2 regions of the Exiguobacterium sp. NPDC077395 genome follow, and region 2 is predicted to be linked to the other one. Evidence: a T-box and tRNA genes for the amino acid it is inferred to sense, from the RefSeq annotation. Region 2 holds a T-box; the other holds one or more tRNA genes.
The links. A T-box is a leader RNA that pairs with one kind of tRNA and senses whether it is charged. The one in region 2 lies ahead of ACQKD4_RS09345 (valine--tRNA ligase), so its partner is inferred to be a tRNA-Val.
Positions count from the first base shown of each region.

Region 1 (3,413 bases), on a different contig from region 2:
TTAGTGCCATCATAGCGCGATTTGAAACGTTTGTCATGTGCATCGTTTTATGTATCAAATCCTTTTCCATCTCCTTACAAATGAGCAAGATGGGCGATATTCGAGAGCAGGTTTGTTATGATAGTCAACATAACTATTGACCGAATCGAAAAGAAGAGGTGACGGATGATGAAACAATTACTAATGGTCGGCGCAGGATCTATGAGTGAGGCACTCGTTCGAGGATGGATTGACTCTGGGATCGAACCGACAAACATCACGATGACGAACCGAAGCGACCGGGAACGATTGCTCGCACTACAAGACGAACTCGGCGTACACATCGTTGAAGAAGAAAATGTCAACGACTATGAAATCGTCGTATTAGCGATGCAACCGGACGGTGTCATTCCATACGTGGAGTCGAAAGAGTGGAACACCCCACTTCTTGTATCTGTCGCGGCACACATCGAACCGAGTCAATTAGAAGAAGCTTCAGGGCTTCCTGCCGTATGCGCGATGCCAAACACGCCTGTCGCATATCGGAGCGGGATGACAGGCTTATGGTTCGGTCCTGAAACAGATGAGACCGATCGTACAAAAGCGACTGCCCTCTTTGAACGTGTCGGTCGAACGGCCATCACGGATGCGAAGACGATGTCGGCATTCATGGCAGCCGCAGGTTGTAGCCCAGCTTTCTTCTATGAAATTGTCGGTGCGATGACACCGGTCTTGACCGACGTAGGATACGACGAAGCAACGGCTCGTCAAATTGTCGCCCAGGCGATGAAAGGCTCTGCAGAGTTGCTGTCACACGAAACACGCGAGACGAACGAACTCATTGCTGACGTCGCTGCTCCAGGTGGACCGACGGATCGTGGAGTCGGCGTGCTACGCGACCGCAACCTTGCCGATGTGATGTCTTCAGCCTTACGCGAAAGTGCCAAAGAAGATCATGAAACAATTGAGAAACCATAAAAATGGACGGAAGCGTGGCTTCCGTCCATTTTTTTACGTCGTCATCTGTATGACCGATACAATAAGTGCCACGATTAAAATTCCCGGCAATAAGTTGGCCACGCGAATTTTTGTGATCCCGACCAAGTTCAAGCCAATCGCCACGATCATCACACCACCGGTCGCAGTCATTTCTAAAATAAAGCTGTCCATGAGCGACTCCGGAATGAACTTCATGATTTGAATGGCGAGTAGTGCAATCCCACCCTGATACAATAACACCGGAACGGCCGAAAACATGACACCGATGCCGAGCGTCGAACTCAACACGAGGGCTGTAAATCCATCAATCAACCCTTTCGTATACAGGACGTCATGATCGCCACGTAACCCACTATCGAGCGCCCCAATGATTGCCATCGCGCCGATGACGAAGATGAGCGTTGCCGTAACGAACCCTTCCGCTACACTCGATTGACTTCCAAGACGCCGCTCAAGCCGGTAGCCGATTTCATTCAATACTTCATCTAGCTTCCACCATTCCCCGAGCGCAGACCCCACGACAAGACTTCCGATGACAATCAAAAAGTTTTCACTTTTCATCCCCATTTGAATGCCGAGCAAGATGACCGCAAGCCCGATTGCTGCCGTCACCGTCTCTTTCATACGCTCTGGAATGCGGTGAAATAAGAGACCTAACAATGACCCGATGACGATTAATCCGGCATTGACGAGGGTTCCCGTTAGCACCATGTCGCATTCCCCGTTTCTATATGTATTGAGAGGAATATACCAATTGCTTTCGTGCCGTGTCAATATACAAAAAAAGAGCCACTTCTCGCAAGAAGTGGCTTCGCGGAAACCCATGTTCCGGTGGGTTTCTCGAGGGTTTGGCACCCAAGTGATTCTGACTGGGCTCGAACCAGCGACCTCTACCCTGTCAAGGTAGCGCTCTCCCAGCTGAGCTACAGAATCAGGTCGTGTCCTCTCTTAAGGACACTATTAATATATCAAGAAACTATTAAGTTGGCAACAACTTTTTAAAAGTTTTTTGTACTTTTTTTAACGCGTCATTTGTTGGCGATCAATATGCCGGCAGAGGCGTTCCAAATCACCTGCATAAACGGATACGAGCATGTTCTGATATAAGGTGTCACGGTCCCAATGAAGACCGTTCGCTTTAGCCACACGCTGAGACGGAACGTTTTCTGGATGAATGAGTGAAATGATTTCCTTCTCTCCTTCAGTGAAGGCATACTGCATCAATCGCGCGGCCGCTTCACGTCCGTAACCCATATGCCAATGCTTCGGTGACAACCAATAGCCGACTTCTAGCTCGAGTTTACCGTCTAACTCATGAAGCAACGTACCTGCATGACCAATCGGTTCATCACTTTCGAACGTCATCAGCTTCAATAGTCCCGTCTGGCGTCCCGTTTCATAGCGGGCCAATTGACGTTCGAACCATTCGATTGTTTGTTCGTCTGTATACGGTCTCCCATCCGGACTGATGAAGCGCATCACCCGAGGATCTTGGAGAAGCGACTTAACAAAATAGAAATCAGAGATCGTGTACGGTTCAAACCGCAAACGTTCGGACTGCAACTCGACAAGATGCATCGTTTTCCGCCCCTTTCTTCCATCTCATAATCTGAATTATTCAATTCCCGTTTTCAGCTTGTTTCAATCCTTTACGATACAACTTTTAAACCGACCACACTGCCGATAATCATCATTAGATAAAAGATTCGCCAGCGGCTTTTAGACTCATTTAAATAGAGCATACCTAGAATGACCCCACCTGCCGCTCCGATTCCGACCCAGATGGAGTAAGCCAAGCTTAACGGAATGTCTTCAAGCGACTTCGATAGCCAATAAAAACTGAGCGCGAACGACAAAATCGATAAGATTGACCATTTCAAAATTTGATACCCTTTCGATTTCCCCATAAAGAAAACGGCTGTCATCTCAGCAATCCCTGCACCGATCAAATATACCCAACTCATGCTTCTTCTCCTCCTGTCACTTGTTTCAACCCGATGATTCCGATGATCAACGTCGTCACAAGTAAAAGTTTCCAGCCGCTGAGCGCCTCGTCAAAAAGAAGAGCACCGACAATCACCGTTCCAACCGCTCCGATTCCCGTGAAGACGGCATACCCTGTACCTGCAGGTAAAACCCGGAATGCTTTGGCCAGTAAGCCGAAACTGACAACCAAGAGTACAATCGTCCATAACGTCGGACCAAGAACGGTAAATCCTTCAGACAATTTCATCGTCGTTGCCCAAATGATTTCAAGCAATCCTGCGAACAAGAGAGAAATCCAGGCGACTTTTTCTTTATCCATTCCAGCCCACACCTTTCTTGAAGATTCGGAAAGCGGCTTGTTGTCGCATCTCCCGCTCATCTTCAAATGTAAATAGAGACAATAAGGCACCATCTAGAAAGCAATAGTACGCAGCATAGAGCTCATCGAG
Region 1 is NZ_JBNNHU010000003.1:80,457-83,869, reverse strand. It holds gene ACQKD4_RS12545 (pyrroline-5-carboxylate reductase family protein) at 169-957, shown strand; gene ACQKD4_RS12540 (DUF554 domain-containing protein) at 991-1,689, opposite strand; tRNA gene ACQKD4_RS12535 (tRNA-Val) at 1,839-1,911, opposite strand; gene ACQKD4_RS12530 (GNAT family N-acetyltransferase) at 1,999-2,556, opposite strand; gene ACQKD4_RS12525 (DMT family transporter) at 2,628-2,942, opposite strand; gene ACQKD4_RS12520 (DMT family transporter) at 2,939-3,283, opposite strand; gene ACQKD4_RS12515 (TetR/AcrR family transcriptional regulator) at 3,276-3,413, opposite strand, start outside.
Region 1: it has a tRNA-Val gene. The T-box ahead of ACQKD4_RS09345 (valine--tRNA ligase) is inferred to sense a tRNA for this amino acid. The anticodon was not compared.

Region 2 (3,413 bases):
GTGAAGGACGGTGACGTCGATAACGACGCATCGCTTCCACTTCACGTCCAGACAGCGATCACGCAAGCACAAGCGGGTGCCGATATCATCGCGCCGAGCTCGATGATGGACGGATTCGTCGCAGCCATCCGTGAAGGTCTCGACCAAAACGGATTCAGCCACATCCCAATCATGAGCTATGGCGTAAAATATGCGTCGGCGTATTACGGACCGTTCCGTGACGCTGCCCAATCGGCTCCTGGTGAAGGCGACCGTAAAGGTTATCAGATGGACCCGGCGAACCGTCGTGAGGCGTTCCGCGAGTCACAATCGGACGTCGAACAAGGTGCCGACTTCATGATTGTCAAACCGGCTCTCGCGTTCATGGACATCATCCGTGACATGCGCGACTCACTCGATATGCCAATCGTGGCGTATAACGTGAGCGGAGAGTACGCGATGATCAAAGCCGCGTCACTCAACGATTGGGTCGACGAAGAACGCATCGTCATGGAGACGATGGTCGGATTCAAGCGTGCCGGTGCCGATCTCATCGTCACGTATTTCGCAAAAGACGTCTGTCGCTATTTGGAAGGAGACTACGCATGACATACAACCAAACACGCTCACAAGAAGCGTTCGAACAAGCCCGCCCACTCATGCCAGGCGGTGTCAACAGTCCGGTCCGTGCCTACAAATCGGTCGGTATGACGCCGATTTTCGCCGAACGTGGTGAAGGTTCACGCGTCTATGACATCGACGGCAACGAGTATATCGATTACGTCCTCTCATGGGGACCCCTCATCCTCGGACACCGTGACCCTGTCGTCACGAAAGCGATTCAAGAACAAGCTGAAAAAGGCTGGACGTTCGGAACGCCGACCGAGCTTGAGACGAAGATGGCAGAACTCGTCATCGACCGCGTCCCATCAATCGAGATGGTTCGTATGGTCAACTCGGGTACGGAAGCGACGATGGCGGCACTTCGCCTCGCGCGCGGCTATACAGGGAAGACGAAGATCTTGAAGTTCGAAGGATGCTACCATGGACACGGCGACTCACTTCTCATTAAAGCCGGTTCTGGTGTCGCAACACTCGGTCTCCCGGACTCACCAGGTGTACCGAAAGAGCTCGCGAGCCATACGCTCACCGTTCCTTACAACGACTTGGACGCTGTCCGCGTCGCGTTTGAGAAATACGGTGACGACCTCGCTGGTGTCATCGTCGAACCAGCAGCTGGAAACATGGGCTTCGTGCCACCACAACCAGGATTCCTCGAAGGACTTCGTGAAATCACGGAACAAAATGGCGCGCTTCTCATCTTTGATGAGGTCATGACGGGCTTCCGTGTCGGGTACAACTGTGCACAAGGATACTTCGGTGTCACACCGGACCTCACGTGTCTCGGTAAGGTCATCGGCGGTGGACTTCCGGTCGGCGCTTACGGTGGAAAACGTGAAATCATGGAACAGATCGCACCGCAAGGTCCGATTTATCAAGCGGGTACGCTCTCGGGTAACCCACTCGCGATGATTGCTGGTTACACGACACTCTCGCAACTCAAACCGGAGCACTATGCGGAGTTCGAGCGTAAGGCAGACCGTCTCGCGGAAGGTTTCACGAAAGCTGGTGAGAAATACAACATCCCGCACGACACGAACCGTGCCGGCTCGATGTTTGGTTTCTTCTTCACGAACGAGAAAGTGACGAACTTCGAGAAAGCGAAATCGGCGAACCTCGAGATGTTCCGTTCGTACTATCAGAAGATGGCAGCGCGCGGCGTATTCTTGCCACCGTCACAGTTCGAAGGATTGTTCCTTTCGACGGCGCATACGGATGAGGATATCGAGAAGACGATTGCAGCGGTCGAGGCGACATTCAAGGAGCTTCAAGAAGAGTTTTCACTCTAATCTTGACTGCTGACGTTTCTGTCGCTACAATTATTTAACAGATATGATGAAAAGCATTGATGAGGAGTAGTACGCATCATCCATTCCTTTTTAGAGACGCGACCGCTTGGTGAAAGGTTGCGAGGGATGGACGCGGAAGTCGCCTCGGAGCTGACTTTCTGAATGGAGTAAGAAAGTTCGGTCCATCGACCGTTATTCGATTTTGAGTGCGCCACTTGTTGGCGAACTAAGGTGGTACCGCGGAAGATCACGGCTTCTTTCGTCCTTAGCGTATAGGACGAGAGAAGCCGTTTTTGTGTTCATTAAGATATAGAGGAGGCGCCACACATGGCCCATGAGACAAACGAAATCACCATGCCGACGAAGTACGACCCAAGTGCGACGGAGTCAAAATGGTACGACTACTGGTTAGAAAATGATGTATTTAAAGCAGACGAGGACGATTCGAAACAACCGTACACGATCGTCATCCCACCACCGAACGTTACGGGGAAACTTCACCTCGGTCACGCTTGGGACACGACGCTCCAAGATTTGTTGACGCGCCTCAAGCGCATGCAAGGTTATGACGTGCTCTGGCTCCCAGGGATGGACCACGCCGGCATCGCGACTCAGGCAAAAGTTGAACAAAAACTCCGTGAAGAAGGCGTCATGCGTTACGACCTCGGACGTGAGAAGTTCCTCGAGAAGACGTGGGAATGGAAAGACGAGTACGCGAAGACGATTCGCGACCAATGGTCTAAACTTGGTCTTGGCCTCGACTATTCACGTGAACGCTTCACACTCGACGAAGGGCTCTCAAAAGCCGTTCAAGAAGTATTCGTTCGCTTGTATGAAAAAGGTTTGATCTACCGTGGCGAATATATCGTCAACTGGGACCCGGCTCAAAAGACGGCCGTTTCGGATATCGAAGTTATTTACCAAGAAGTCGAGGGTGCGTTCTATCACATGAAGTATCCACTCGCTGACGGTTCAGGTCACATCGAAATCGCGACAACACGTCCAGAGACGATGCTCGGGGATACGGCGGTTGCCGTCAACCCGAAAGATGAGCGTTACACACACCTCATCGGCAAGACGATCATGCTTCCGGTCATGAACCGTGAGATTCCGATTGTTGCGGACGACTACGTCGACATGGAGTTCGGTACAGGTTGCGTGAAAATCACGCCAGCCCACGACCCGAATGACTTTGAAATTGGAAACCGTCACGAGCTTCCACGTATCCTCGTCATGGACGAAGGCGGGAAGATGAATGAGAACGCTGGCAAGTACGAAGGGCTCGACCGCTTCGAATGCCGCAAGCAACTCGTCAAAGACTTAGAGGCGGACGGCACACTCGTGAAGATTGAGCCGCACACGCACTCGGTCGGTCACTCAGAGCGTTCAGGTGCAGTCATCGAGCCATACCTTTCGAAACAATGGTTCGTTGACATGGAGCCACTCTCAAAAGCGGCACTCGAAGCACAAGGAAACGACGACACGAAAGTCAACTTCGTCCCAGAGCGCTTCGAAGGCACATAC
Region 2 is NZ_JBNNHU010000001.1:1,819,197-1,822,609, reverse strand. It holds gene hemB (porphobilinogen synthase) at 1-588, shown strand, start outside; gene hemL (glutamate-1-semialdehyde 2,1-aminomutase) at 585-1,889, shown strand; T-box leader at 1,937-2,159, shown strand; gene ACQKD4_RS09345 (valine--tRNA ligase) at 2,217-3,413, shown strand, end outside.